DNA from 2 places in the Acidovorax carolinensis genome. Region 2 is predicted to be linked to the other one. Evidence: predicted binding sites of a transcription regulator. Region 2 holds the regulator's gene; the other holds the start of a gene.
What was found. The regulator sigma-54, encoded in region 2, starts transcription at its own class of promoters, with help from an activator protein. The targets are predictions, from matches to a motif close to TGGCANGNAANCTGCTTT.
Positions count from the first base shown of each region.

Region 1: glnA (type I glutamate--ammonia ligase) is a predicted target of sigma-54. The motif match lies at 8,380-8,397, and genes of this name have one in related genera.

Region 1 is NZ_CP021361.1:2,825,235-2,840,313, forward strand. Features, by position in the region: gene istA (IS21 family transposase) at 1-921, opposite strand, end outside; gene CBP34_RS19475 (hypothetical protein) at 1,016-1,249, opposite strand; gene xth (exodeoxyribonuclease III) at 1,447-2,223, shown strand; gene CBP34_RS13240 (ferritin-like domain-containing protein) at 2,308-3,243, opposite strand; gene ntrC (nitrogen regulation protein NR(I)) at 3,460-5,076, opposite strand; gene glnL (nitrogen regulation protein NR(II)) at 5,116-6,138, opposite strand; gene CBP34_RS13255 (hypothetical protein) at 6,210-6,707, opposite strand; gene glnA (type I glutamate--ammonia ligase) at 6,918-8,333, opposite strand; gene CBP34_RS13265 (competence/damage-inducible protein A) at 8,501-9,325, opposite strand; gene CBP34_RS13270 (EI24 domain-containing protein) at 9,322-10,233, opposite strand; partial or broken gene CBP34_RS13275 (sterol desaturase family protein) at 10,293-11,320, opposite strand; gene CBP34_RS13280 (polysaccharide deacetylase family protein) at 11,384-12,196, opposite strand; gene CBP34_RS13285 (YncE family protein) at 12,201-13,151, opposite strand; gene CBP34_RS13290 (16S rRNA pseudouridine(516) synthase) at 13,368-14,117, opposite strand; rRNA gene rrf (5S ribosomal RNA) at 14,226-14,338, opposite strand; rRNA gene CBP34_RS13300 (23S ribosomal RNA) at 14,494-15,079, opposite strand, start outside.
Region 2 is NZ_CP021361.1:3,844,922-3,860,000, reverse strand. Features, by position in the region: gene CBP34_RS18150 (class II glutamine amidotransferase) at 1-31, opposite strand, end outside; gene CBP34_RS18145 (DHA2 family efflux MFS transporter permease subunit) at 64-1,542, opposite strand; gene CBP34_RS18140 (4-oxalocrotonate tautomerase) at 1,554-1,742, opposite strand; partial or broken gene CBP34_RS20170 (cysteine-rich CWC family protein) at 1,887-2,006, opposite strand; gene CBP34_RS18130 (malate synthase G) at 2,198-4,405, opposite strand; gene CBP34_RS18125 (LysR family transcriptional regulator) at 4,681-5,604, shown strand; gene CBP34_RS18120 (DUF2214 family protein) at 5,659-6,105, shown strand; gene CBP34_RS18115 (PsiF family protein) at 6,240-6,527, opposite strand; gene CBP34_RS18110 (hypothetical protein) at 6,651-7,175, opposite strand; gene argS (arginine--tRNA ligase) at 7,299-9,008, shown strand; gene CBP34_RS18100 (SPOR domain-containing protein) at 9,021-9,671, shown strand; gene CBP34_RS18095 (thiol:disulfide interchange protein DsbA/DsbL) at 9,756-10,412, shown strand; gene lptA (lipopolysaccharide transport periplasmic protein LptA) at 10,512-11,165, shown strand; partial or broken gene lptB (LPS export ABC transporter ATP-binding protein) at 11,162-11,949, shown strand; gene CBP34_RS18080 (RNA polymerase factor sigma-54) at 11,949-13,538, shown strand; gene CBP34_RS18075 (acyl-CoA thioesterase) at 13,609-14,040, shown strand; gene CBP34_RS18070 (THUMP domain-containing class I SAM-dependent RNA methyltransferase) at 14,065-15,079, shown strand, end outside.

The sequences.
Region 1 (15,079 bases), 1.0 Mb from region 2:
CGGCATGGGCATGAGGTGCGCCCGCTCGTGTTCGAGCATCTCCGACACGCTGAACTGCTTGTGCTCGGGGTGGCGTACCTCGTCCCACAACGCGCGGCAGCGCTGGCCCAGCCAGGCGTTGAGTTCGGTGAAGCTGCCGAACTTGATCTGCGCCGCGTCGATCCAGATGCGTCGGCGGCTGTCCTGCACGTTCTTCTCCACCACCCCTTTCTCCCAGCCGCTGGCCACGTTGCAGAAGTCCGGGTCATAGAGGTAGTGCGCGCACATGGTGGCAAAGCGCTCGTTGACGATGCGTCCCTTGCCCTTCTTGACCTTGTCTACAGCGGTCTTCATGTTGTCGTAGATGCCCCGGCGTGCCACGCCGCCCAGCGCGGCGAACGATCGGGTGTGGGCATCGAACAGCATCTCGTGACCCTGGCTGGGGTACGCCACCAGCCAGAAGGCCCGCGAAGCACACAGCTTCATATGCGAGACCTGCACCCGGTAGTAGATGCCGCCGATCACCATGCCTTCCTCGCTCCAGTCGAACTGGAAAGCCTCTCCCAGCTCGAAGGCCAGCGGCACGAAGGCATTGACGGCCGCCCCCTGACCCTCGCTCTGGCGCCACGCCCGGATGAAGTCGGTCACCCGCGTGTAACCCCCTTCGTAGCCCGCTTGCCTGATCTCGGCGTACAGCGCCTTGGCCGTGCGCCGCTCGTGTTTGGGCCGCCGTGCATCGGCCTTCAAGGCCAGCATGAGCGCGTCATGAAACGCCGTCAGTTTGTTGGGCTGTTCGCTGCGGCGGTACCTCGGTGGGCCGTCCACCTCGCCGTGCAGCCACTTCGCCACCGTGTTGCGCGATAGCCCTGTCATGCGCGATATCTCGCGCTCCGATTTGTTCTTGCGGGCATACAAATGCCGGATCCTGCCAATCATGTCCATGGTGATCACTCCTTGTCCTCTGCTGCACAAAAAAGCAGCAGATTAAGTTGTTCACCTGGCTCAGTTTTGGGTCGGCACTACCCTCAAAAGTGGCTCAGTTTTCGGTCGGCGCCAACATGTTGACGCCAAAAACATTCGCAAGCACGTCAATGATGTGCTGCGACTCTCGCAATTGCTGACAGCTACGACCCGCATCCCGCTGGACCCGAAGATCGCAGATGACATGAGAAGATTTCTTGAAGCGGCCACCATGGACACCACTCTCGATCCGAAGACTCTGGGTCTCGGCAACAGATCCGTCGCAGAAATCCTTGGCCGTCTTGCCCAAGCCTACGAACTCAACAACGGGGAAATATCATGAACGAGGTCCGTCGCGAATCGCTCCAAGAAGGAGCAAGCATCTGCAAAGGTGAGCCGCAGGCCACTCACGTACCACCTCAAGCAAAATTTATTGGGGGTATATCTGGGGGTACCAACATATTATCAAAAATAAAATTTCTTATAAATCAATAGGATACATTCATAATGAAAATTGCGACCTGGAACGTCAACTCCCTCAGCGTGCGCCTGCCCCAGGTGCTGGCCTGGCTGGCCGCCAACCCGGTCGATGCGCTGTGCCTGCAGGAGCTCAAGCTCACCGACGACAAATTTCCGCACGAGGCGCTGAAAGAGGCAGGCTATGAAGCCGTGGCCTTTGGCCAGAAAACCTACAACGGCGTGGCGATCCTGAGCCGCTACCCGCTGCGCGATGTGGTGCGCAACATTCCGGCTTTCGGCGATGAGCAGGCCCGCGTGATTGCCGCCACCCTGGACACGCCCACCGGCCACTTGCGCCTGATCAACGGTTATTTTGTGAACGGGCAGGCGCCAGGTTCCGAAAAATTTGCCTACAAGATGCGCTGGCTGCAGGCACTGCAGAACATGGTGCGCGCGGAGATGGCGGCGCATCCGCGCCTGGTGCTGGTGGGTGACTTCAACGTGGCACCCGAAGACCGCGACTCGCACGACCCCGTGGGCCTGCGCGAAACCATTCACCACACCACCGAAGAGCGCTCACACTTCCAGGCCCTGCTGGGGCTGGGGCTGACCGATGCCTTTCGCATGTTCGAGCAGCCTGAGAAGAGCTATTCGTGGTGGGACTACCGCATGCTGGGTTTCCAGAAGAACCGGGGCCTGCGCATTGACCACATCCTGGTCAGCGATGCGCTGCGCAGCGCCGTCAGCGCCTGCACCATCGACCGCGCGCCGCGCAAGAACCCGCAGCCCAGCGACCACGCACCGGTGGTGGTGACGCTGGACTAAGGCCGAACGCCGCTTCGCAACTGCTGGCAAAGGCAAGCCGCTACAAAAGCGGCGGGCCAAGGCCTTGCGGCCCCGGTGCTTGGCTTACCGCTGAGCGGCAGCCACGAAGCGGTCGCGCAGTGCGCGCACCTCGTCATGGTTGCGCTGGGCGCCCCGTGCCTGGCGCTCGATCACGGCGCGCACTTCAAATGGCAGCGTCGCTTTCAGGGCCGCGCGGTAGCGGGCCACGGCAGCGTCTTCACCGCGCTCGCACTCCTCCAAGACCGCCTTGTCGTCCTGCGCACTCAGCGCCGACTTCACCGACACCCAGCCCCGGTGCAGCGCGCCGGCCACCGTGCCGCCTATGGCGGGCTCACCGCCGCGTGCGCGCACTTCGCGTTCCAACTCGGCAGCCGCCACCGCACATTCGCTCGCGTGCCTGCGGAAAATCTGCTGCAGCTCGGCAGAATCAGCGTGCTCGGCACAGGCTTTAAAGCCGTATTCACCGTCGCGGCACGATTCGAGCAGATCGTTGAGAACCCCGACCACGTCGCCGTGATCGGCGGCTTGTACCGGACGAACCCGTGCAGCACGGTTCCATGCTGCGCGCGTGGCAGGGCGCACATCCGTCCACGACAGGCCCGAGGCCGCATGGCGGGCGCGCCAGTCATCGGCCAGGCGGGGCTCAATCGCATCAAAATCTCCGTCGTAACGTGACACCGATGTCCAGCCCAGTTCATAGGCAGGCTGGTATTGCTCATAGGTGCGGCCACTGACGTAATAGGGTTCGCTCGCATAGGCGTCGCGCCAGTAGGCGTCTTCCTGCGTGGGGTTCAGCGATTCAGCGGCGGCCTTGCCTGCAAGCCCACCCGCCACGGCACCGACCACACCGCCCACAGCCGCCCCGGCGGGGCCTGCCATCGCGCCCACGGCAGCACCGGTCGCGGCGCCACCCATCGCAGCGCCCAGCCCGGTGCCTACGGGGTGTGCGCCGGGTTCGAGGGTCAGGGGGTCACGGTTGGCCTGGTTGAAATCCGACATTGAAATCTCCGGTTGGTTGACAGTGATTTCATTGTCAGAAGCCCAACCGGACCTGCAGGTCGGCCCATGGAGGGCCTGCATGTAGGACGCGGCCCGCACGGCCAACGCCCCGGCGTGCAGCACCAGCCCAAACAGACGAGCCCACCAGCCAAGGAGGCGCATTCACTATGTTTTTCATAGCTGCTAGCGCTTTATACGCAAGCGCTAAGCAGCTATTTAGCTCTCATCCGGCGCATCAAGCCCCAGTTCCTGGATCTTGCGCGTGATGGTGTTGCGGCCGATGCCCAGCCGCTGCGCGGCCTCCATGCGCCGGCCGTGGGTGGCCGCCAGCGCCGTGCGGATCAGGCGCGATTCAAAGCGCCGTGTGAGGACATCCCATACCTCGGTTTGCCCGTCCGCTAGCAGCTTCTGTGCCTCGGTTTCCAGCGCATGCTCCCAGCCACCGTTGGTAGCGACGTTAGTGGTGACCAGCACGGGCGCTGCACCTTCGATCACCGAAAGGTCACCACTACCCGACTGCGGCGCAAATACCGGCACCGCGCCCGAAGCGGGCGCGGGTGCAGGGGCCGCATGGAGCGGCTCAGGGCGCTCGGCCACCACCGACGCAGCCGGCGCCGCCAGCGTCGCGACGGTGCGCGCAGGTGCCTGATAAACCGGCGATTCCAGCACCTCCGGCGGCAGGTCTTGCAGCGAGATCACCTGGGCCGGTGCCATCACCGTAAGCCAGTGGCAGATGTTTTCCAGCTGGCGCACGTTGCCCGGAAAGGCGAATTGCTCCAGCCGCGCCAGCGCCGACTCGGCGATGCGCTTGGGCTCCACGCCCAGCTGCCGTGCGCTTTGCTGCAGGAAGTGGCGCGTGAGCATGGGCACGTCTTCGTGCCGCTCGCGCAGCGCCGGCAGGCGCAGGCGAATGACGTTGAGGCGGTGGAACAAGTCCTCGCGAAAACCGCCTTCCTTGACGCGCTGCTCCAGATTCTGGTGGGTGGCTGCGATCACGCGCACATGGGCTTTGACGGCCGCATGGCCGCCCACGCGGTAAAACTGGCCGTCGGACAGCACACGCAGCAGCCGCGTTTGCAGATCGAACGGCATGTCTCCGATTTCGTCGAGGAACAGCGTGCCGCCTTCGGCCTGCTCAAAGCGGCCACGTCGCTGCGTCTGCGCACCGGTGAAGGCGCCGCGCTCATGGCCGAAGAGTTCGGATTCGAGCAGGTCTTTCGGAATGGCGGCGGTGTTGATGGCCACGAAGGGGCCGTCCGCGCAGGGCGAATGCTTGTGCAGCGCACGCGCCACCAGCTCCTTGCCCGATCCCGATTCGCCCGTGATGAGCACCGTGACCTGGCTCTGGCTCAGGCGCCCGATGGCCCGAAACACGTCCTGCATTGCAGGCGCCTGGCCCAGCATCTCTGGGGTTTCGGCCTGGCGCTCTTCGGTCACTTCCTCGCGCTGGCTTTCTTCCACCGCGCGGCGGATCAGCTCCACCGCCTTGGGCAGGTCGAACGGCTTGGGCAGGTATTCAAAAGCCCCGCGCTGGAATGACGAGACGGCGCTATCGAGATCGGAGTAGGCCGTCATGATGATGACAGGCAACCCCGGTTGCAGTTCGCGCACTTTTTCAAGCAGCTGAAGGCCCGAGCCCCCAGGCATGCGGATGTCGCTCACCAGGACCTGGGGGCCTTGCCGTGCGGGGTCGCCCACGGCAATTTGCGCCAGCGCTTCCAGCACTTCGCGGGGGTTCGTGAAACTGCGCGTGGGCAGGTTCTCGCGGGCCAGCGCTTTTTCCAGGACGAAGCGGATCGAGGGGTCGTCATCTACTATCCAGATCGGCTTCATGTGTTTTTTTACCTTCGCTGTAGTTGCATGTCGGGGACCTCAGGGCAAGGGAATCAGGATGCGGAAGTCGGTGCGACCCGGCACGCTGTCGCATTCGACCAGCCCATGGTGGCGCTGTACGAATGTTTGTGCCAACGTGAGCCCCAGCCCTGATCCCCCGTCCCGACCCGACACCAGCGGGTAAAAAATCCGCTCTTTGATGGCATCGGGCACGCCCGGTCCGTTGTCGATGACATGCAATTCCAGTGCCAGCCGATACCGCTGGCGACCAAACGTGACCTGTCTGGCCACGCGGGTGCGCAGCGTGATGACGGCATCGCCTTTGGCGATGCGTTCTGCCAGGGCCTGGGCCGCGTTCTGCACGATGTTCAGCAAGGCCTGAATCAGCTGGGCGCGGTCGCCACGAAACTCGGGGATCGAGGTGTCGTAGTCGCGCTGCACGGTAAGGCCCTGCGGGTGTTCGACCAGCACCAGCGAACGCACACGCTCGCACACCTCGTGGATGTTGACGTCCCCCACCAGATGCGGGTGGCGGTGCGGCGCCAGCAGTCGATCCACCAGGCTCTGCAGGCGATCGGCCTCGTGGATGATGACCTGGGTATATTCGGTCAGCTCGCGGTTTTCCAGCTCCATCTCCAGCAGCTGTGCGGCGCCGCGGATGCCGCCCAGCGGGTTCTTGATCTCGTGTGCCAGGTTGCGAACCAGCTCCTTGTTGGCCTGGGCCTGGTCGAGCAGGCGTTCTTCGCGGTCCTGGCGAGCATGCTGCTCCAGAGGCCACAGCTCGACCAGGATTTCGCCCACCTGCTCGGCATCGGCCACGTTGACATGCACAGGCACGGGGTCTTGGTGCAAGCGCTTGAGGCTGGCCTCGTAGCGCAGCGCGGCAAAGTCCTTCACACGCGCACCGGCCAAAGCCGTCTGCAGCAGCGTGGGGTCGGTAAAGAAGGACGAAAAGTCCAAGCCTTCCAGCATGCGCCGCGACAACCCCAGCGTGTTCTCCAGCGCCGCATTGGCAAACTGCACGGCGCCGTCTGAACGCAGCACCGCCACCAGCGTAGACATCAGGTCCAGCGGGTGAAAGCGCTCCGTTTCAGCGGCAGGAGAGTCGGGCAGCACCAAGCGCTCCACCGCGCTTACTTCGGACTGCCTGGAAGGCGTGCCAGCTCGCGACGGATTCCGGCCAGGTCACTCTCGCTGCGCGCAACACTGGCCTTGAGTTCGGCCGTGCGCTCCAGGTAAACCTGCGGATTGCGCAGGTCCAGCGCATTGCGCTCGGGCGCCCCGTTGTTGTATTCCTTGAGCAATTCGGCGTGGCGTGCCTCGGCCTTGCGCAACTCGGACTCCAGAATGGCGCGGGCATCCGCATCGCGCGCGCGCTGGTCGTTGTTTTCCACGCGTGGCGCACCGGCGGGCGAGGCAGCAGGAGCACCGGGGGTTGCAACGCCCGATGCCTTGGCGCGGGCGCCCTGCACCACCGTCACGTTGCCGCCCTCGACCAGCTTGCAGCCGCGTTCCTTGGCCTGGGCGGCGTTGTTGGTGTATTCATTGCCGCAGCGATAGATGCGGTCTTGTGCCCAGGCGGCTGGCGCCATGGCGGCGATGACTATCAGGGTAGTGAGCGTTTGTTTCATTCAGTTTCCTCGCACATGCTATGCAGGGGTGCAGTTGAGTATCCCCCAATCGCCGCGCATCACCAATTGGACAGCCGCAACCGATACAGGCTATTGGGGAAGGATGCAACAGGTGATTGCTTGGTTCCTGAACCGGCCTCCAGATATCGTGGCGCCATGAAAAAAGGCGGCTTGCGCCGCCTTTGGATGCAATGGCCTGGTGGCAGGCAATTACAGCGAGTAGTACATGTCGTACTCGACCGGGTGAACGGACATACGGAAGCGCGTGACTTCGCTCATCTTCAGGTCGATGTAGGCGTCGATCATGCTTTCGGAGAACACGCCACCCTTGGTCAGGAAACCGCGGTCCTTGTCCAGCGCTTCCAGCGCCTGGTCGAGGCTGTGGCAAACGGTTGGAACCAGCTTGTCTTCCTCGGGCGGCAGATGGTACAGATCCTTCGTGGCGGCTTCGCCCGGATGGATCTTGTTTTCCACGCCGTCCAGACCCGCCATCAGCAGGGCGGCAAAGCCCAGGTAAGGATTCATCAGTGGATCAGGGAAACGGGCTTCCACGCGACGGCCCTTGGGGTTGGCCACGTAAGGGATGCGGATCGAGGCCGAACGGTTCTTGGCCGAATAGGCCAGCTTCACCGGGGCTTCAAAGTGGGGCACCAGGCGCTTGTAGCTGTTGGTGCCAGGGTTGGTGATGGCGTTGAGCGCACGGGCGTGCTTGATGATGCCGCCGATGTAGTACAGGGCAAAGTCCGACAGGCCTGCATAGCCGTCGCCGGCAAACAGGTTCTTGCCATCCTTCCAGACCGATTGGTGCACATGCATGCCCGAACCGTTGTCGCCGTGGTAGGGCTTGGGCATGAACGTGGCGGTCTTGCCGTAGGCATTGGCCACGTTGTGAATCACATACTTTTGCAGCATGGTCCAGTCAGCGCGCTCGACCAGGGTGCTGAATCGCGTGCCGATTTCGTTCTGGCCGGCGCCCGCCACTTCGTGGTGAAACACTTCGACCGGAATGCCCAGGGATTCGAGGATCAGCGACATCTCGGCGCGCATGTCTTGCGTGCTGTCGACAGGTGGCACGGGGAAGTAACCGCCCTTGACGGTGGGACGGTGGCCACGGTTGCCGCCTTCGAGCTTGGAGCCGGTGTTCCAGGGTGCTTCGTACTCTTCGATTTCGTAGAAGGTGTGGTTGGGCTCGGTGCTCCAGCGCACGCCGTCGAAGATGAAGAATTCGGGTTCGGGGCCGAAGAATGCCGTGTCGCCCAGGCCAGAGGCCTTCAGGTAGGCTTCGGCGCGCTTGGCCACCGAGCGGGGGTCGCGGTCATAGGCCTTGCCGTCGCTGGGCTCGATCACGTCGCAGGTCAGGATCAGCGTCGTTTCTTCGAAAAACGGGTCGATGTTGGCCGAATTCGGGTCAGGAATCAGCTGCATGTCAGAGGCTTCGATGCCCTTCCAGCCGGCAATCGACGAGCCGTCAAAGGCATGGCCCGAAATGAACTTGTCTTCGTCAAAATGCGAGACGGGCACCGTGGTGTGGTGCTGTTTGCCACGGGTATCGGTAAAACGGAAGTCCACGAATTTGACTTCGTTCTCCTTCACCAGCTTCATCACGTCTGCAACGGTCTTGGCCATCAGGTTCTCCTGGATAAAACGCTTGTTAAAAAAGTCTGCCAAGCGAAAAGCAGTTTGCGTGCCAGGCGAGTGCCAGGCCTGCACTGGGACGGAGCACTCAGGGCAAAGCCGCAGAATCCCCGGCACCAAAAATCACCAAAACGGTGCACCCCTGCATTCATTGGGCTTCACTGAAGTTTTCGCACCAATTCTGGGCCGCAATTGGCACCAATGGCGTGCAAACCCGTTTGCAGGTCTGCCCACGCGGCGGGAACATCTTCAGCAGGCCCCTTCACGCCCAATTCTATGTGGCGCCCGTATTGTGGGTGATCAACGCTGGGCAGGCTGAACACCCGGATCCGGGCGTGCTGCTGCTCTATGCGCTGCATCAAGGGCGTGAGCACCGCCTCCATGGCCCCAAAGACAATGACGGACTGTTCGGTCTGTGGCGATCGGTTGAACAAATGCGGGTATTCGTGGTCCAGCACCCATTCGATCATGGGCCATGCCATCACCGGAAAGCCCGGCACAAAATGTACCGCCCCGCCACCCGGGCCATTGCAGCTGAAGCCGGGAATTTTGTTGTAGGGGTTGGGGATGATGCGCGCGCCCTGGGGAAACATGCCCATGTTGAGCCGATGCACGTTGTCCGGGCGGTTTGCTTCATAGGGCACACCCTGCTCGCGTGCCGTGTCTTGCATGCGCTCGCGGATCAGGGCCTCGGCTTCAGGGTGCAGCACCAGATCCACACCCAGCGCCTTGGCCGCGCACTGGCGCGTGTGGTCATCCGGGGTGGCACCGATTCCGCCGCACGAAAACACCATATCGGCAGACGAGAACGCGCGGTGCAATGTGGCCGTAATGCGCTCGGGGCTGTCGCCCACATAGTCGGCATAGGACAAGGCCAGCCCGCGTGCCGCCAGCAACTCAATGACCTTGGGCATGTGCTTGTCGGCACGCTTGCCCGAAAGAATCTCATCGCCCACGATGATCAGGCCGATATGCGAACTCATGGCAACTTATTCTCCGAAGTGAAGGCTTCATCAGGGGCTGCGCCCGGGTGGTTGGCAAAGGCAACAGCGGCTTGATCGCTGACAGGGGCCGCCGTTGCCGACGGCGCACCGCCGCCCTCCCGTCGAAGGCGCTCCAGTGCGGCAAGGCAGTAATGCGCAAACCACAGGGAAGAGAAGGCAAAAACCAGGGTGTAAATCCAGATCGCCAGCGGTACCAGAACAAAAAAAGCCGCCGCAAAAACCACGCCGGAAGCCCATACGAGGCTGGGCGCCGCGCCCAGATAACCGGTCAATACACCGATTCCCAGCAGGCTGGTCCGGTGGCGGCGCAATATCTCGCGCCGCTCTTCCTTGCTCGCATGCTCGGCCAATGCATCGAACGCCATGACGCGGTAGGTAAGCCAGCCCCAGATCAGCGGCGGCAGCACCAGCACCAGAGGCGGCACCAACCACAATGGAATCGACACCACCAGGGCAACCACTGCCAGCACGGTGGAACCCAAAGACCACACAGCGCCAGCCCAGAAAGATCCGCCCCTCTTGCGCTCGAGATGGGGAAAACGACGCTGTGCCACCAGGGCCACCAGTGCGGGCGTCATCAGCAGCGCGACTGCCAGTAGCGAAACCATCACCAGCACGGGCGTGACGACCAGGATCACCATGAGTGGTGCCATCACGGCGGTCACATCGCCCACGCCCCAAGCATGGAGCCAGCCCCAGAAGGTGGCAAGCAGCGTGGAAGACTCCAGCATAGAGCGCATGCCCCGTACGGCGCCATCCCAGTAGAAATAGCCCAGGGCGCCGCCCAAAACCCCGATCAGCAGCAATGGCACCATTGACAGCATGATCACGCGCGGGCGCAGGCAATACACCGCTGCACGCCAGAAAGAATCAACCAGAAGTCCCATGCCGGCAAGCATACCCTGACCGCCTGGGAAACGGCTCAAAGGGTGGCTTGAACGCGGGTTCAGGCTTTCCCAACCAGCCTGAGCACGCCACGCCATTGCTGGGACCAGAACCCCCTGCCATAGTCGCGCAGGCGGCCCTGCGGATCGGGCTCCACCTGGTCTCTTACGCCCGTGGGGTCGTAGCGGAGCTGGAAATCGGCCGTACCAAACAACATGTCCCACCAGGGCAATAGCACGCCGAAGTTATGCCCGCCCAGGACTGCCTTCCGGCCCGTTGGCGGCAGCGTGCCTGAGGCCATGTCGGCGGAGGGATGCGCCGTTGGCGTGGTCTCATGGCCGACGCCAATGGTGTGGTGCCGACGGTGAAACCGGGGGCTGATCCACAGCCGCTCACCCCAGCGGCCAAACCACAGGCGCAGGTTGGCGTGCTGAAAGCTCTCGCTCAGCTGGGTGATGGCCACAATGGCAATGAATTGCCCGGGAGCCACACCAATGGCTTGCGCCACGATCACCAGCAGCGTGTCTCTGAGCACGTCGTCGAGCAGATGGTTGCGGTTGTCGCTCCACATCGTCATCTGACGCTGTGCATGGTGCAGGGAATGCAGGCGCCACCACCACTCAAAATGGTGCTGGCCTCGGTGCAGCCAGTAGTCCACGAAATCAAAAACGACCAGGTAGAGCAGCAGGCTGACCCATGGAATATCCGTAACCCCGGCCACAGGCCGTCGAGCTGCAGCGTGCTGATACCGACCACCCGAAGCGAGCCAAACAGCATGTCCGTCAAGGGAGCAATGGCAAAGAACAGGAGCACCCGAAACAGGCCCAGCCGGTGCAGCAGCGTGTAAGCCATGTCGGTGCGGATGGTCGCCCGGTCGGTAACGGGCTCCACCGGGCGCCAGCGCTGCAAGGGACCGAACACCGCCACGATGACCACCAGTTGCAGCAGGCCAACCAGCAACCACCCGGTGGCCGCGTATCCGTTTTCCAGCAGATTGCCAAGCCCCAAGGCAAAGAGCAAAGGCTGCAGCGTGGACTCGAACAACCACTGCTGCGCCCCATTGAAGGCGTCGGCCCACCACTCCATCATTTCACCCCTTTGTCATTGTTTTGCGACCGACGATGGTGTCTGAACGCCGCGATCACGCCCCCGTCAACGCAGCTGAACTGCTGCGTAATCCGGATGCTCGCGCAATGTGCGAAAACAGAAACCTTTCGCCTTCAACCCCACAATCAGCGGCTCCAGCACGGCAGGAGCCCAGGCATCTTTGCGTGACCAGATGCCCAGATGCGCCATCAGGATGTCGCCACTGCGTATGTCTTGCAGCGCCTTGCGCAGCAGCGCTTCGTTGCTGAATTTTTCACTGGACAGCTCATCCCCCAAAAACCCTGCCGGCGCCCAACCCACATGGGTGTAGCCACACGCCTTGGCGCTGGCGATCAGTTGGGGCGATGTCTTGCCACCGGGTGCCCGGAACAGGGGCAAGGGTTTCTGCCCTGTAAGAGCCTGCAATCGATCCGCAGCACGGCCCAGTTCTTCGCAGTATTCCGGCGCGCCCATCGTGAACTCCTGCCCCTGGCGCGGACCGGCCGAGGGCCGCACGCGAAACGCCGGCGCTGCCGCATCACCGAGGTCCGCACGCCAGTACACATGGTTCCAGGTGTGGGAGGCAAAGGCATGGCCTTCCGCACCGCGGGCGCGCCACCACGCTGCCCAGTGCGCGCCCAAGCTGCCATCGCCCTGCTTTGTCGGTTCTTGCGCGGCAAAAAAGGTCACCCGGACCTGCTGGCGTTGCAGCACGTCCGCGATCAGCGGAGCCACCTCCATGTGGCCGGTGTCGAAGGTGAGGTAGAGCGGTTTTTTACAGTCGTTTTGAGCACTAGCGCTTATGGGTAAAGCGCAAACAGCTATCAAAAATGATGCGTTTACAGCCCATCCCCTGCGCCGCATGATCGCCTCGCACATGGCGTCACCGGGGTGCGTGCTGCAACGTCCATACGCCATGGGGCGACTTCCCTACAGCGACTTGCCGCACAACCTTGCCAGCCTGGGTATCCACCACCGATAGCTTGCGTGCCCAGCGTGAGCTTACGTAAATCCAGCGGCCATCGGCCGACACGTCCATGCAATCGGGCCCCCCCGGCACTGGATAGGTGGCAACCACCTCTTGCGTTCCCATGTCAATCTTGCTGATCGAGTTGGCCACACGGTTGCTGACATAGAGGTGGCGACCGTCTCCCGCAGCCCGGAAGGCATGCGCACCATTGCCGGTGGTGATTTTCTTGATACTGCGCGGCTCACGTCCGGAAATATCAAACACCTCAACCCCATCGCTTCCCGTTAACCCGACAAAAAGCCGCCGATCGTCGCCACTGCCGTACACGTCCGCCGGCATGGCGCCGGTCTTGGTGCGCCATTTGATGGTCTGCGTGGCGATGTCCATGGCAACGAGTTCATCGCTGTCCTGCATGGACACATAAACCGTGGTGCTGCGGCTGTCTATCCACATGTGGCTGGGTGTGCGCGACGTGGCCACGCGCTTGACCAGCACAGGCTCGTTCCCATCCCAACGGTAAAAGTCGACATGGTTGAGCCGGTTGGCCGCGGTGATGAGCCACTTCATGTCAGGTGAAAAGCGCAGATGGTACGGATCGACAATGCCGCGGACAGTCCGCTGCACTTGCGCCGTCCGCGGATCCACGAAGGTCAGCGTGTCGCCCAGCGCATTGGCCACAATCAGGGACTTTTCATCCGGAGTCAAGTACAGATGGTGCGGCTCCTTGCCCGTGGGAATGCGCACAGTTTCGGTCCAGGTGACCGGGTCAATCACGCTGACATTCGCCTCAAGCGAATTCAGGACAAAAACAGGGGGTGGCGCGGACGTTGCCGCATTGGCGACAGACAACGCAAACCCAGCCAAGATGGCGCAGCAATGTGCAGCAGAAAAAATCTTCACAGGAACCCACTTTCAGATCAGCAGAGGAGTTTAGCGCCGCACACCCTGCGCCTTCGCGCCGAAGACGTAACAACGGGAGAGTCGGCTATGTATGAACCGGAAAAATTTTCCAGAAACTCAGCGCATCGACAGGAGGTCGAGCCGAAATGTCGCTTGAAGGTATGCCCTGCGGAGACCTGATCACGAAACAGGATTCAGCCTGACCAGATCCTCGGCAGACAACCATTTCCACTGCCCAGGTGCAAGGTCCGGGGGAAGATCCAGCGTGCCGATGCCCGAGCGATGCAACGCTTCTACCCGATTGCCCACAGCGGCCAGCATGCGCTTGACCTGGTGGTACTTGCCTTCAGTCAGGGTCAGGTCTAGACGATGGCTGTCCACGGGCGTGCAAGCAGAGGCGCGCACGGGTTTGGGATCGTCATCGAGCACAACTCCTGCCAGCAACTTGCCGATTTGCAAATCGTCCACCGGATGTTTGGTGGTTACCCGGTACACCTTGGGAACATGTTTCTTTGGCGAACTCATGCGATGGATGAAATGCCCATCGTCGCTGAGCAACAAAAGACCCGTTGTGTCCTGATCAAGACGGCCAACAGCTTGCACGCCTTGAATGGCACTCTTGCACGGTCTTTGCCGCAGCGGAGCTGGTAGCAAGGTGTAGATGCTGGGGTAAGTTGAGGGCTTCTGCGAACATTCTGTGCCCGCAGGCTTGTGCAGCATCACATACGCTTTGGCGTGATAGGGCCACTCCACCCCTTGTACCCGTAAACCCAGCTCCGTTGTATCGAAATCCATCGACGCGTCCGTACATGGAACGAAGGAAGCGCCCTGGTCGAGGCTGGCCGTCTCCACCCACCCATGCTGCACAAGTCCTGCGCAGACACGACGGGTACCAAACCCTTGAGAATACAGAATATCTTGGAGTTGCATCACCCTGTTCCGACCAGTTTTCCGTCCGAATAAAACGCAAATATGTTTGTCGTCCAAAGCAGAAACGCCCCACTCAGAGGTTGAGTGGGGCGTTGCTGGGCTGTAAGAGCCTGACGATGACCTACTTTCACACGGGAACCCGCACTATCATCGGCGCAAAGTCGTTTCACTGTCCTGTTCGGGATGGGAAGGAGTGGTACCAACTTGCTATGGTCATCAGGCATAACTTGTTGTCGTGCTGCTCGTGGGAGCAACACAACGAATTCATAGAGTTTGGAATCAGATTTTTGTGTCTTTTGACTGCGTCAACTTGGCATAACAATCTTTGAGCTTCTCACACAAGCATTACTGTTTGCGCTTTGGCTATCAAAGTTATAGGGTCAAGCCGCACGAGCAATTAGTACTGGTTAGCTTAACGCATTACTGCGCTTCCACACCCAGCCTATCAACGTCCTGGTCTTGAACGACTCTTTAGGGGGCTCAAGGCCCCGGCAGATCTCATCTTGAAACGAGTTTCCCGCTTAGATGCTTTCAGCGGTTATCTCTTCCACACTTAGCTACTCGGCAATGCCACTGGCGTGACAACCGATACACCAGAGGTGTGTCCACTCCGGTCCTCTCGTACTAGGAGCAGGCTTCCTCAAATCTGCAGCGCCCACGGAAGATAGGGACCAAACTGTCTCACGACGTTTTAAACCCAGCTCACGTACCTCTTTAAATGGCGAACAGCCATACCCTTGGGACCGGCTACAGCCCCAGGATGAGATGAGCCGACATCGAGGTGCCAAACACCGCCGTCGATATGAACTCTTGGGCGGTATCAGCCTGTTATCCCCAGAGTACCTTTTATCCGTTGAGCGATGGCCCTTCCATACAGAACCACCGGATCACTATGTCCTGCTTTCGCATCTGCTCGACTTGTCAGTCTCGCAGTTAAGCACGCTTATGCCATTGCACTATCG
Region 2 (15,079 bases):
TGTTGCTGTTCATTCCAAGCAGCTGGCACATGGGAATATCCGGTGGTGTAGTGACATGGATAGTCAGGGTAGCTGCTCAGCGGATGCCTGCGCTGGTGCACCGCGCAACTGCCATGCCGCAATCAGGGCAAGCAGGCAAAGCCCTGCAAGCATCAGAAAGGTCTCGCCAAACGCTGCGATGCGTGCAGGGCTGGTGGTGGTGGCCGCCAGCGAGTCACCATGAACGCCCAGGCGCCACTCCAGCACGATGCCGCACAGACTCACGCCTGCCGCGCCCCCCAGCATGCGCACAAAACCGATGATGCTGGATCCTTGCGAGATGAGCGCCTTGTCCAGCGGCCGCATGGCGCCCAGGTTGAGCGATGGCAGGATGAAGCCCAGTCCGATCCGGCCGAGCACGGCAAACAGCACCAGCGTCCAAAGGGCCGATTGCAGCCCCACCAGCATCATCAGCGCAAAGGAGAGGCCCAGCAACGCCAGGCCCGTACTGACCAGCCAGTGGGTGGCGACCCGGTCGGCCAAACGGCCAACCAAAGGAATGCTGATCGCCAGCACGATGCCGGAGGGCAGAATGATGGTGCCCACATGCGACGGCGATAGCTGCAACCCCAGTTGCATGAAAACGGGCAGCAGATAGGTGGAGCCGAATAGCGCGGTGCCATAGATGAACGCAACCACGCTGCCCATGGCGAACTGCCGGTATTCAAACACCCGAAGATCCATCAAGGGCTTTTGCCCGCGTTGCGTAAAGCGTCGTTGCCACCAAAGAAAAAGCACCAGCGACAGCGCGGCGCCGCCCAGCAGGAGGGCAGCCTCGGCGTATGGACCGCTGTGCAGCGCCACTAGGCCATTGAGAAGGCACAGCGTGCCCAATGTGCCCAGCGTCAGGCCGCGCCAGTCCAGCGGCTCGCCACGGCGATTTGCTGGCACGCCTCCGGGGGCGGTGACGGGCACGAATTTATAGGCCAACGCGATGGACGTAAGGCACAGCGGCACGACCATGAAGAAAATGGAGCGCCAGCCAAACCAGTCCACCAGCAGTCCCCCCACGCTGGGCCCGATGGCAGGAGCCAGCACCACGCCCATGCCAAAAATGCCGCTGGCACGGCCCTGCTCATGGGGTTTGAAGGCATACAAGATGATCACGGCGGGAATGGGCTGCACCACCCCGGCCGCCAGCCCCTCGGCGACACGCGCGACAAGAACCAGACTGAAATGCCCGGCCACCCCACCCCCGATACCGCCCGCCAGCAGTAGCACCATGGCACCGACGTAGGTGGCCCGGTAACCATAGCGCGATAGGAGCCACGGCGTTGTCAGCATCGACACGGTGGTGGCCACCATGAAGCCGGACGTCACCCACTGGGCGCGCTCCTGGCCCAGCGCGAAGTAATGGCTCATGTCGGGAATCGCCACGTTGACGATGGTGGACGACATGATGGACGCCATGGTCCCCACCATCACGGAAAGCAGCAGCAGCCAGCGGTAGCGGTCGCCGTAGCGCTCGCGCAGCGCGGCGATCGAGCCGGACGGCTGTGTCATGGGCGCAGTGGTCAGGAACGTTCGGTCCAGAGCTTGCCGCCGGTGGCCCAGTTTTCGCGCTTTACGTCGGTGATGAGGATGTCCACGGATTCGGGTGAGCCGCCCAGGATCTCGACCGACACGCGGGTGATTTCGGCAACCAGCTGCTTCTTTTGCTCGATGGTGCGGCCTTCCATCATTTCAATGTGGTACGTCGGCATGTTCAGTAGCTCCTCGCAATGCAATGCCTGATCATATCGGCGCGCCGGTGGCTGCGGGTCGGTGCTCTGCGTCGCCGCGGCCCCGCAAGTCGGGCAGATGCACGCGCGCCCGCGCAGGGCATCGGGAACAGCCGCCAGCGCTGCGGCCGAAAGCTGTGCCGACATGCACCAGCAGGTATCGGCCGCTTGCCCGGCAGCCACGGCGCACTGGTTGCCTTGCCCGCACAAAGGGCAGACGCTGGTATCGAGGGCAGGCTGAGGCATATGCAGGTAGTCAGGGCGGTCGCCCGGTGGGGTGACGGTCAGTGTAAGGGTGAGTGGCCCAAAAGAAAGGCACCGCGAAGGGTGCCTATCCATTGTTGTGAAAATGCGGCGTAGCGCTTATGTGCTAAACGCTAGTTGCTATTAACTATGCAGCAAAAGGGTGCCAGTGCAGTTGCAGTCTCTGCGCGTCCTTACGCGGCCGCCTTGAGCTTCAGGCGCCACGCGTGCAGCAGCGGCTCGGTGTAGCCGCTGGGCTGTTCGGTGCCCTTGGTCACCAGTTCCACCGCGGCGCGGTAAGCGTAGGAGGTATCAAAGTTTCCTGCCATGGGCCTGTACAGCGGGTCACCGGCATTTTGCTGATCGACCACGGCCGCCATGCGGCGGAAGGTTTCCTTTACCTGCGCCTCGGTCACCACGCCATGCAGCAGCCAGTTGGCCATGTGCTGGCTGCTGATGCGCAACGTGGCACGGTCTTCCATCAGGCCCACGTTGTGGATGTCGGGCACCTTGGAGCAGCCCACGCCCTGGTCCACCCAGCGCACCACATAGCCCAGGATGCCCTGGGCGTTGTTGTCCAGCTCTTGCTGCTTTTCGGCATCCGACCAGTTTGGGTTGGCGCTGACGGGCACGGAGAGCAGGCCGGTCAGCAGGTTGTCGCGTTCGGCGTTGGCATCGATTTTTTCCATCTCGATCTGGATGTCGCTGACCAGCACCTGGTGGTAGTGCAGCGCGTGCAGCGTGGCGCCCGTGGGGCTAGGCACCCAGGCGGTGTTGGCGCCCGCCTTGGGGTGGGCGATCTTCTGCTTGAGCATGTCGGCCATCAGGTCGGGCATGGCCCACATGCCCTTGCCGATCTGCGCCTTGCCGCGCAGGCCACAGCTCAGGCCCACCAGCACGTTGTTCTTTTCATAGGCCTGGATCCAGGCGCTGCTTTTCATGTCACCCTTGCGGATCATCGGGCCGGCCTGCATGGCGGTGTGCATTTCGTCGCCGGTGCGGTCGAGGAAGCCGGTGTTGATGAAGGCCACGCGGCTCGATGCGGCGGCGATGCAGGCCTTGAGGTTGATGCTGGTGCGCCGCTCCTCGTCCATGATGCCCAGCTTGACGGTGCTGCCCGGCAGGCCCAACAGTTGCTCGACACGGCCAAACAGCTCGGCCGCAAAGGCGACTTCGGCGGGACCGTGCATCTTGGGCTTGACGATGTAGACGCTGCCCTTGCGCGAGTTGCGGATGCCGTCCTTGCCATGCCCCTGGAGGTCGTGCAGTGCGATGGCGGTGGTCACCACCGCATCCATGATGCCCTCGGGGATCTCGCGCACGGTGCCCTGTGCGTCCGTCCACAGGATGGCCGGGTTGGTCATCAGATGGCCCACATTGCGCAGGAACATGAGCGAGCGGCCATGCAGGCGCACTTCGCCCTGGCCACTGGCGGCGGTGTACACGCGGTCGGGGTTCAGGCCGCGCGTCACGGTCTTGCCGCCCTTGTCAAACGATTCGGTCAGCGTGGCCTGCAGGATGCCCAGCCAGTTGCTGTAGCCGAGCACCTTGTCTTCGGCGTCCACGGCGGCCACCGAGTCTTCGAGGTCGAGGATGGTGGACAGGGCCGCTTCCAGCACCAGGTCGCTCACGCCGGCTGCATCGGTTTTGCCGATAGGCGTGGCGCGGTCGATCTGGATGTCGAGGTGCAGGCCGTTGTGCTGCAGCAGCACCGACGAGGGCGCGGCAGCATTGCCTTGATAGCCCTTGAACTGCGACGCGTCCTTCAGGCCCGTGGCGCTGCCATTGGCGAGCGCCACCACCAGCTGGCCGCCTTCGACGCGGTAGCCGGTCGAGTCCTTGTGCGATCCGCTGGCCAGTGGCGCCGTGTCGTCCAGCACCTGGCGCGCGAACGTGATCACCTTGGCGCCGCGCACGGGGTTGTAGCCCTTGCCTTTTTCAGCGCCATCGGTTTCGGGAATGGCGTCGGTGCCGTACAGCGCGTCGTACAGGCTGCCCCAGCGGGCGTTGGCGGCATTCAGCGCGTAGCGGGCGTTCAGGATGGGCACCACCAGCTGGGGGCCGGCCTGCGTGGCCAGTTCGTCGTCCACGTTGGTGGTGGTGGCCTTTACATCGGCGGGCTGGGGCACCAGGTAACCGATGGTCTCCAGAAATTGGCGGTAGGCCGCCATGTCGGTGATGGGGCCAGGGTGGGCCTTGTGCCAGGTGTCCAGCTCGGTTTGCAGGCGGTCGCGCTCGGCCAGCAGGGCGATGTTGCGCGGGGCCAGGTCGCCCACGATGGCGTCGAAGCCTTTCCAGAAGGCGCTGCTCTGCACGCCGGTGCCGGGCAAGACCTTGTCTTCCACGAAGCGGAACAGGGAGGTGGCCACTTGCAGGCCGTGGACAGAGGTGCGTGCGGTCATGGTGCGATGCCTAAGATAGAGAAATAAAGGGGAAGTACAGCCATTGGGTCCGCTGGCGCGAACCATGGACAGACTGTATTGCAATTGTTTGGTGGCATAAAGCCTTTGAATATCTCGAAACCAGTGACTTTTTTGCACAAGTGGTAGTGGTTATCGCTATAAATATAATAGCTATATGCGCTCGTCAATAAAGCGCTACAAGCCGATTTGCTGCGAAATTTTGGATAGCCGTCGCCCTGTGGTCTGAAAGCCATTTGTCTCCATAATCAGCGCCCATGGACAAACTCAAGGCTTTCGAATCCTTTGTCTCGGTGGCCACGCGCGGCAGCCTCACCGCCGCTGCCAAGGCCGAAGGCGTGGCGCCCGCCATCATGGGGCGGCGGCTGGATGCGCTGGAAGAACACCTGGGCGTGAAGCTGCTGGTGCGCACCACGCGGCGCATCAGCCTCACACATGAGGGCAGCGCGTTTCTGGAAGACTGCCAGCGCCTGCTGTCGGACGTGGCCAACGCCGAGGCCAGCGTGTCCGAAGGCGGCGTCAAGGCCACGGGGCATTTGCGCATCACGGCCCCCGCGGGCTTTGGCCGCCGCCATGTGGCGCCGCTGGTGCCGCGTTTTCGCCTGGCCCATCCGGATGTGACCATTTCGCTCAACCTCAGCGACCGCGTGGTGGACCTGGCGGGCGAGGGCTTTGACTGCGCCGTGCGCGTGGGCGACCTGGCCGATTCGTCGCTGGTGAGCGTGCGCATTGCCGACAATCGCCGCCTGTGCGTGGCCACGCCCGCTTATCTGCAGCGCCACGGCACGCCGCGCCACCCCAGTGAGTTGGTCCAGCACGATTGCCTCACGCTGTCGAGCGAAGCCTCGCAGACGCGCGGCTGGGCGTTTCGCATGCCTGCCGCGGGCGGTGGCAGCGAGGTGGTGCACCTCAAGCCCGGCGGGCCCCTCGATTGCTCGGACGGCCAGGTGCTGCACGACTGGTGCCTGGCGGGCTACGGCATGGCATGGCGCAGCACCTGGGAGGTGGAGGCGGAAATCGCAGCCGGCCGCCTGGTGGAAGTGCTGGAGGAGTTTGCCGCGCCGCCCAACGGCATTTACGTGGTTTTTCCCCAGCGCAAGCACATGCCGCTGCGGGTGCGCCTGTGGATCGATTTCCTCAAGCACAATTACAGCCAGCCCGGCTTCTGGACGGCGGCGTAACCCAATCGGTCGTTGCGCGGCGCGCCGTTGTGCCGGGGTTTACAAGGATCTGCAATGACTCTCGAAGCCGTCCTGGCCAGCCTTCACCTGGTGGCCATCCTGACCCTGGTGGTCTTCATGTCGAGCCAGGCGGCGCTGTGCCGCACTGAATGGATGAACGCCGCCGTGGTCGAGCGGCTGGTGCGGCTGGATGTGATCTACAACGTGACGGCCCTGGTGCTGCTGCTCACGGGCCTGGCGCGCGTGGTGTGGGGCATCAAGGGCATGTCCTGGTATGTCTCGCAGCCCCTGTTCCATCTGAAGGTCACGCTGTTTGTGGTCATGGCGCTCCTGTCCATCTGGCCCACGCTGTCGTTTCGGCGTTGGCGCAGCCAACTGCGCACCACCGGCGCGCTGCCCGAACCCCGCGAGGTGGGGCGGGTGCGCCGGCTGGTCATGGTGCAGTCGCATGTGCTGCCCGTGGTGGCGGTGATTGCCGTGTTCTGGGCGCGCGGCTGGTAGGCCTGCAGGGCGCGGCTTTGGGGTGGCTTGGCAAAAGCTCCTGGCGGCGCATGCAGAAAAACCCCGCGAGTCAGCATAAAAAAACCCGCCTGGCAGCGCCGGCGGGTTTTTTTATGTGCAGAGAGCCCGTTGGCTCACTTCTTGAGGCACTCGCTCATGAAGGCCTTGCGCTCATCGCCCTTCTTGCCCGTGGCCTCGGTGTTGCACGCCTTCATCTTGTCTTGCTGCGTGGCGGGCTTGTTGCTCAAGCAGGTCTTCATGAAGGCCTTGCGCTCATCGCCCTTCATGCCGGTGGCGTCCTTGTTGCAGGTGGCCATTTTGGATTGCTGCTTGGTGGGCGCCTTGGCCTCCTCGGCGGCGTGGGCGCTGAAGCCCATTGCCAAGGCCAGGCCGAGTGCAGTCAGGGAAAGAAGTTTTTTCATGGAATCTCCTGGTGTGAGTGCGTTATGGGTGGTCCCGTCGGCATTGCACCATAGAACGCTGAGCGCCACAACGCGGACAAGTCATGAACATCTCCCGTGCAGATTTCCGCGCACGGGATGCGTCTATCGGAGCGACTGGATGGGTGACACGGCGGCGGTATGGAACACCTTGAGCGCCTTCTGAATCTGCCGGGTGTCATACGCCAGGCCACCCAGTGAAAACACCACATCCCCCCGCTGCTGCCAGCGCTTGAGCGCCTTGGCGATCACGCGCAGCGCGGAGTCCTTGTGGCTAGTGTGTAGCTTGACCAGGATCACGTTTTCATGGTTGTCCAGGTGCACACGTTCCATGGCCTCCCAGGGTACGGTGTGTGGGTCGTCCGGACGCAGGTCGGTGATGCCGTTGGCGTCGATGACCACTGCAGGGTTGCGCTGCAGATACGCCTGCAGGGCCGCGCCGCCCAGCGTCCACGCGATGCAAAACGTCACGAAGGCGGCACACAAGAACAGTGCTGTGAACAACCGATCGTTCGACACATAGGCCCGATACAGGGAGTAGGCCAGGCACAGGACCATCATCAGCGTGAAGGGCACCTGAAAAAGCAGGGTCCAGCGGCGTCGATACAGCAGGATGGGCTGGGGCTGCATGCGCAAATCTCCTCTCGAACGGGTGCGGTGGGGCTATTGTGCCCATCGGCCGTCGGTGCACGGCCAGCGTGCCACAGTTGCAGGTCCTGCGCCCCCGCGCTGGCAGCCCCGTAAAATCCGTCGATGCTCACTGCCAAAAATGAATTGCTCGCTGCGCTTGCCGCCGAGCTGGAAGTCCTGTCTCCCGGCGCTGGCGCCAAGGCGGCATTTGAATCTCCCAAGGTGGCCGCCCATGGCGACTTTGCCTGCACTGCGGCCATGCAGCTGGCCAAGCCCCTCAAGCTCAACCCGCGCGCACTGGGGGAACAGATCAAGACCGCACTGGAAGCCACGCCCGCTTTTCAGCGCTGGGTGTCCGCCATCGAAATCGCCGGTCCGGGCTTTCTGAACATCCGCCTCCAACCCGCCGCCAAGCAGGAAGTGGTGCGTGAGGTGCTGGCTGCGGGCGAGCGCTTTGGTTTTCAGGCCAGCAACGGCCAGCAAGTGCTGGTCGAGTTTGTCTCGGCCAACCCCACCGGCCCGCTCCACGTAGGCCACGGCCGCCAGGCGGCGCTGGGCGATGCCATCTGCAACCTGTTCAGCACCCAAGGCTGGAAGGTGCACCGCGAGTTCTATTACAACGACGCGGGCGTGCAGATCGACACGCTGACCAAAAGCACGCAGCTGCGCGCCAAGGGCTTCAAGCCTGGCGACGACTGCTGGCCCACCGACAGCGAGAACCCGCTGGCCAAGAACTTCTACAACGGCGACTACATCGCCGACATTGCCGAAGCCTTCAAGGCCAAAGCCACGGTCAAGGCCGACGATCGCGAGTTCACGGCCAATGGCGATGTGGAGGACTACGACAACATCCGCCAGTTTGCCGTGGCCTACCTGCGCAACGAGCAGGACAAGGACCTGCAGGCGTTCAATCTGCAGTTCGACGAGTACTACCTCGAATCCAGCCTGTACACCAGTGGCCGCGTCGAGGCCACGGTGAACAAGCTCATCGCCAACGGCAAGACCTACGAACAGGACGGCGCGCTGTGGCTCAAGAGCACCGACTACGGCGACGACAAGGACCGCGTCATGCGCAAGCAGGACGGCACCTACACCTACTTCGTGCCCGACGTGGCGTACCACATCGCCAAGTGGGAGCGCGGCTTCACCAAGGTCGTCAACATCCAGGGCACCGACCACCACGGCACCATCGCCCGCGTGCGCGCCGGTCTGCAGGCGGCGGGCGTTGGCATCCCGCAGGGCTACCCCGACTATGTGCTGCACACCATGGTGCGCGTGGTCAAGGGCGGTGAAGAGGTCAAGATCAGCAAGCGCGCGGGCAGCTACGTCACGCTGCGCGATTTGATCGAGTGGACCAGCAAGGATGCGGTGCGCTTCTTCCTGCTCAGCCGCAAGCCCGACACCGAGTACACCTTCGACGTGGACCTGGCCGTGGCGCAGAACAACGACAACCCCGTGTACTACGTGCAGTACGCGCATGCGCGCATCTGCTCGGTGTTGCGCGCCTGGCAAGAAGCCGGTGGCGGCGATGTCGCCTCGCTCAAGGATGTGGATCTGTCGGCCCTGGAAGGCCCGCAGGCCCAGGCGCTGATGCTGCAGCTGGCCAAATACCCCGAGATGCTCACCGCCGCCGCCGACGGTGAGGCGCCGCACGATGTGACCTTTTACCTGCGCGATCTGGCCGCCAGTTACCACAGCTATTACGATGCCGAGCGCATCCTGGTGGACGACGAGGTGGTGAAGAAGGCGCGCCTGGCGCTGGTCGCTGCCACCGCACGGGTGTTGCACAATGGCCTGGCCGTGCTGGGCGTATCGGCCCCAGCCAGAATGTAAGCAGTTACTACCATGAAGAAAAAACAGACGGGTGGCACCACCATCGGCTTCATTGTCGGGGTCATCGTGGGCCTGGGCGCTGCCCTGGCCGTGGCCGTGTATGTGACCAAGGTGCCCGTGCCCTTCCTGAACAAGGGCGGCCTGCGTGGCGTGGACCAGGACGCCGCCGAAGCCCAGAAGAACAAGAACTGGGACCCCAATTCGCCGCTCTACGGCAAAAACCCCGCGCGCCCGCCCGCCCCTGCCGCGGCCGCCTCGGCCAGTCCCAATGGCGCGGCACCGGCCGCCGAAGTCACCGCTGCGCGTACCCCCGCCAGCAAGCCTGCGACGGCAGACGCCAAGCCGGCCACCAAGGTCGAAACCAAGCAGGCACCCTCGGCGGACCCGCTGGGCGATCTGGCCAAGGCCCGGTCGGCGGCGGTGGATCCGTTTGATTATTTTGTGCAGGCCGGTGCGTTCCCCAGCCAGTCGGGGGCCGATGCCCAGCGCGCCAAGCTGGCCATGCTGGGCTGGGAGGCCCGCGTGAGCGAGCGCGAACAGAATGGCCGCACCGTGTACCGTGTGCGCGTCGGCCCTTTTTCCAAGCGCGACGATGCCGAGCAGCTGAAGGAAAAACTGGAAAGCGCCGGCGTCGAGTCCGCGATGGTGCGTGTCCAGCGCTAGGATGGCGGCGTCCATCGCCATCGTCTGAACTTTTTCATGGGGGCGTTCTCACACCCCCAGACCAGAACAAGGAGTGTCCCTTTCATGAAACGCCGCGAGTTTTCCCTGTCCACCGCTTCGGTGGTTGCCTCTTCCGCCCTGACCCTGCCGCTGGCCACGCCGGCCATGGCACAGGCGCGCCAGTTCAAGGAGGGCAAGGACTACACCAAGCTCGCCAAGCCGTTGACGCCCGATGCGCCCGCCGGCAAGGTGGATGTGATCGAGTTCTTCTGGTACAGCTGCCCGCACTGCAATTCCTTTGAGCCCACGCTGGATGCCTGGGTCAAGGCGGCCCCCAAGGACCTGAGCATCCGCCGCATTCCGGTGGCGTTCAATGCCAGCTTTGTGCCGCAGCAAAAGCTGTATTTCACGCTCGAAGGCATGGGCAAACTCGATACGCTGCACGCCAAGGTGTTCCGCGCCATCCATGTCGAAAAGCTCAAGCTCGCCAAGGACGAGGACATCTTTGCCTGGGTGGCCCAGCAGGGCGTGGACGCCGCCAAGTTCAAGGAGGTCTACACATCCTTCACCGTGGCCAGCCAGGTACGCCGTGCCTCGGCGCTGCAAGAGGGCTATGGCGTGGAGGGCGTTCCCTCGATGGGCGTTGCTGGCCGGTTCTATACCGATGGCACCATGGCCGGCAGCATGCAGACCGTGCTGCAGGTGGTGGAGTATCTGGCGGGCGTGGCGCGCAAGGGCTGACCCCGCAGTGCCCACCCGTTCGAGAAGCCCGCGACTGCGGGCTTTTTTATGGGCTGCAGCGCCCGTGCATGGCTACAATCCGTGCAAGATTCGTGCCTCATGAAAAATAGATTCCTCTCGATCCTGCTGCTGACGGCCCTGGCCTGCGCCCCTGGCGTGGGCCTTGCCGAAAAAGCCGACCGCAACAAGCCCATGAACATCGAGGCCGATGCGTTGCGCCACGATGAGCTCAAGCAGACCAGTGTGTTCACGGGCCGGGTGGTCATGACCAAGGGTTCCATCGTGCTGCGGGGCGCGCGGCTCGATGTGCGCCAGGATGCCGATGGCTACCAATATGGCGTGGTGACGGCCGAGCCAGGCAAGCGCGCGTTCTTCCGGCAAAAGCGCGACACCCCGGCCGGCGCACCCGACGAGTTCATCGAAGGCGAGAGCGAAATCATCGAGTACGACGGCAAGGCCGACAACGTGCGCTTCATCACCCGCGCCGAGATGCGCCGCTATCGTGAATCGGTGGTGACCGATGACGTGTCGGGCGCCGTCATCGTCTACAACAACCTGACCGACGTGTTCACGGTCGATGGCCAGAAAAAGTCGGCTGCAAGCGCGCCGGGCGATGCACCCGCCCCGGGCGGACGCGTGCGCGCCGTGCTGTCTCCGGCCAAGGAGCAGCCTGCCGGCGTTGCGGCCCCGGCGCCGGCGGCCAGCGGTCCGGTGCTGCGTCCCAGCAACTCGCTCGGCGGTGCAAGCAAGTGAGTGCTGCGACGGTGAATACAGGTCAAGGCCCAGATACCCAGGCGGGCAGCCGCCTGGAAGTCGAGCACCTCGAAAAATCCTATGGCAGCCGCAAGGTCGTCAAGGACGTGTCCCTGGTCGTGCAAAAGGGCGAAGTGGTGGGGCTGCTTGGCCCCAATGGCGCGGGCAAGACCACCTCGTTCTACATGATCGTTGGCCTGGTGCGCTGCGATGGCGGTGATATCCGCATCGATGGCCACTCGGTGGCGAACATGCCGATCCACCGGCGTTCGCGTCTGGGGTTGTCCTATCTGCCGCAAGAGGCGTCGATCTTTCGCAAGCTGAACGTCGAGGAGAACGTGCGCGCCGTGCTGGAGCTGCAGCGCGGCGACGATGGCAAACCCTTGCCCGGGCCGAGATTGAAGCGCGCCTCACCGCCTTGCTGCAGGAGTTGCGCGTGGACCACCTGCGCGAATCACCGGCCCTGGCCCTGTCGGGCGGTGAGCGCCGCCGGGTCGAAATCGCCCGTGCCCTGGCCACCCAGCCGCGCTTCATCCTGCTCGACGAGCCCTTTGCCGGCATCGACCCGATCGCGGTGATTGAGATCCAGCGCATCATCGGCTTTTTGAAGGCGCGCGGCATCGGCGTGCTGATCACCGACCACAACGTGCGCGAAACGCTGGGCATCTGCGACCACGCCTTCATCATCAGCGATGGTCGCGTGCTGGCCCAGGGCACTCCGTCCGAAATCGTTGACAACGCCGAGGTGCGTCGGGTGTACCTGGGCGAACATTTCAGGATGTGATGAAACCGGGTCTTTCGCTGCGCGTTTCGCAGCACCTGTCGCTCACGCCGCAGTTGCAGCAATCCATCCGGCTGTTGCAGCTGTCGACGCTGGAGCTGTCGCAGGAAGTCGAGCAGATGCTCGATGAAAACCCGTTTCTGGAGCGCACCGCCGAAGAAGCGCCGCGCGAGGAATTTGGCCTGGAGGCGGCCGACACCCCCGCGCAGGCCGACGACTACAGCGCCGATGACGCTATGTATTCAGGAGCTGCTGGCGCAAGCAGTACAAGCGCTGAGGGCCAAAATGATGCTGAAACCCCCAGCGCCAGCGCGGATGAGCCCGACTGGAGCGGCGACGGCACCGTGGAAATGGCGCCCAACGATGCCGAGTGGGGTGGCGATGCACCCGCCCGCAACCGCAACGACTCCGACGGCGACGAGGCCGATGCCACCGAGCTGGCGCGCTCGCACGAGTCGCTCACGTCCTTTCTGCACCGTCAGGCCCTGGCGCTGCGCCTGTCCGAGATCGACCGCGCCGCGCTGCGTTTTCTGATCGAATCGCTGAACGACGATGGCTACCTCGAAGAACCACTTGAAGAGCTGGCCACGGGCCTGGCCGGCGAGGGCAACCTGGAGCAGATCGACGAGCTGGTGCACCGTTTCACCGTGGCGCAACGCCTGCTGCAAAGCCTGGAGCCCGTGGGCGTGGGCGCGCGCAACCTGGCCGAATGCCTGACGCTGCAGCTGACCGCCCTGGCCGCCGATGAAAACAGCGCGATCGACCCCGACACCGTGCAGACCGCTCTGCGCATCTGCCAGCAGCCGCTGGAGATGCTGGCGCGCCGCGACATCCGCCGCCTGACGCAGCTGTGTGGCGATGGCGAGGAGCGCACCCGCGCCGCCATGGCGCTGATTGCCCGCCTGGAGCCGCGCCCCGGCCGCCGCTTTGCCGATGTCGAGCGCAACATCATCGTGCCCGACGTCATCGTGCGCAAGGCGGGCCGTGCCAACGGCCGCGATGGCCAGCACAACTTCATCGTTCAGCTCAATCCCGACGTGATGCCGCGCCTGCGCGTGCACGACATCTACGCCGGCGCTCTGCGCGGTCACAAGGGCGGCGAGGGCCACCAGGGCATGCAGCAGCGCCTGCAGGAGGCGCGCTGGTTCATCAAGAACATCCAGCAGCGCTTTGACACCATCCTGCGCGTCTCCCGCGCCATCGTCGAGCGGCAGAAGAATTTTTTCACCCACGGCGAGCTGGCCATGCGCCCGCTGGTGCTGCGCGACATCGCCGACGAGCTGGGCCTGCACGAGTCCACCATCAGCCGCGTGACCACCGCCAAGTACATGGCCACGCCGATCGGTACCTATGAGCTCAAATACTTCTTTGGCTCGGGCCTGGGCACCGAGACCGGCGGCAATGCCTCCAGCACGGCGGTGCGTGCGCTGATCAAGCAGTTCGTCGCCGCTGAAAACCCCGCCAAGCCGCTGTCCGACAGCCAGATCGCCGAGATGCTCAAGGAGCAGGGCATCGAGTGCGCGCGCCGCACGGTGGCCAAGTACCGCGAGGCGCTCAAGATCGCGCCCGCCAACCTGCGCAAGGCGCTCTAGGCACACCCCCGCTTGGGGCGCATGGCGCCCCCTGTGCGATTCTTTCGTTTATCTACCCGCCGTACCCACCATGGCCCGCATCGTTTTCGACCTTCCCCCGCATTTCGGTTTTGCCACCGAGATGCAGATCTACATCAGCCACGTCAACCAGGGCGGGCACCTGGACAACGCACAGCTGCTCACGTTGGTGTCCGAAGCGCGCGTGCGCTTCTTCCAGTCGCTGGGCTACCCCGAGGCGGACGTGGGCGGCCTGTCCATCGTGGTGGGCGACATCGTGGCGCAGTACAAGTCCGAGGGTTTCCACGGCGAGACGATGCGCGTGGAGATGGCGCCAGCGGACTTCAACCGCTATGGTTTCGACCTCGTCTTTCGCATGACCGAGAAGACATCGGGCCGCGAGGTGGCGCGCGGCAAGATCGGCATCGTCTTCATCGGCAAGGCAGACCGCAAGGTGGCGCCGATTCCCGAGTCCATCCGCCAGTTGCTGCTGCTCAAGGCCTGAGCGCGTATCCTTTCGCCCAGTCTTATGAACCAACTCCAACTTTTTCTTCCCTGCGCCGCCGGCGTCGAGAGCTATCTGGCCGACGAGGTGCACGCCATCACCGGCCTCACGGGGCAAGACCTGCTCACCGGCCGGGGCGGCGTGCTGCTGCGCGCGTCGTGGCGCGATGCGCTGCTGCTCAACCTGCACAGCCGCCTGGCGCAACGCGTGCTGGTGCAGCTGGCGCACCGTCCCTATCGCTCTGAAAACGACCTGTATGCCGCCGCCAGCGATGTGGCCTGGGAGATCTGGTTCACCACGCGCCAGACCTTCAAGGTCGAAGTGACGGCCCAGCACAGCCCGCTGCAGAGCCTGAATTTCGCGGGCCTCAAGGTCAAGGACGCCGTGGCCGACCGCTTTCGCGCCAAGACCGGCGTGCGCCCCGACGTGAACACGCAGTGGCCGGACGTGCGCATCCACCTGCACCTGACCACCGACGAGGCCACGATCTACATCGACACCTCGGGCGAGCCGCTGTTCAAGCGCGGCTGGCGCGAGGACAAGGGCGACGCGCCGCTGAAGGAAACCCTGGCCGCCGCCATGATTGCTGCGAGCGGCTGGGACCCGCTGGGCGACCACCCGGTGCCGCTGTACGACCCCTGCTGCGGCAGCGGCACCATCGCCATCGAGGCCGCGCAGATCGCCTGCCGCATCCCGGCGGGCATGTTGCGCCGCTTTGCGTTCGAGAAGATGCTACCGTTCCAGACGCATGTCTGGAGTGCTATCAAAATCGAAGCTGAAAGCGCAATCCAGAAAAGCGCTGTGCCCCTATTTGGCAGTGATGTGGCCCACCGCATGGTCGATTTTGCGCAGCGCAATGCCGAGCGCGCCGGGGTGGCCGATGCGGTGCAGCTGCGCGGCGGCGATGCCCTGCAGCGCATGCCGCCCTGCGAGCAGCCCGGCGTGATGCTGCTCAACCCGCCCTATGGCGAGCGCATTGCCGCTGCTGGCACCGCCGGGCAGAACGCCAATGAGCGCGCGGCCGAGCGCGCCCTGGGCG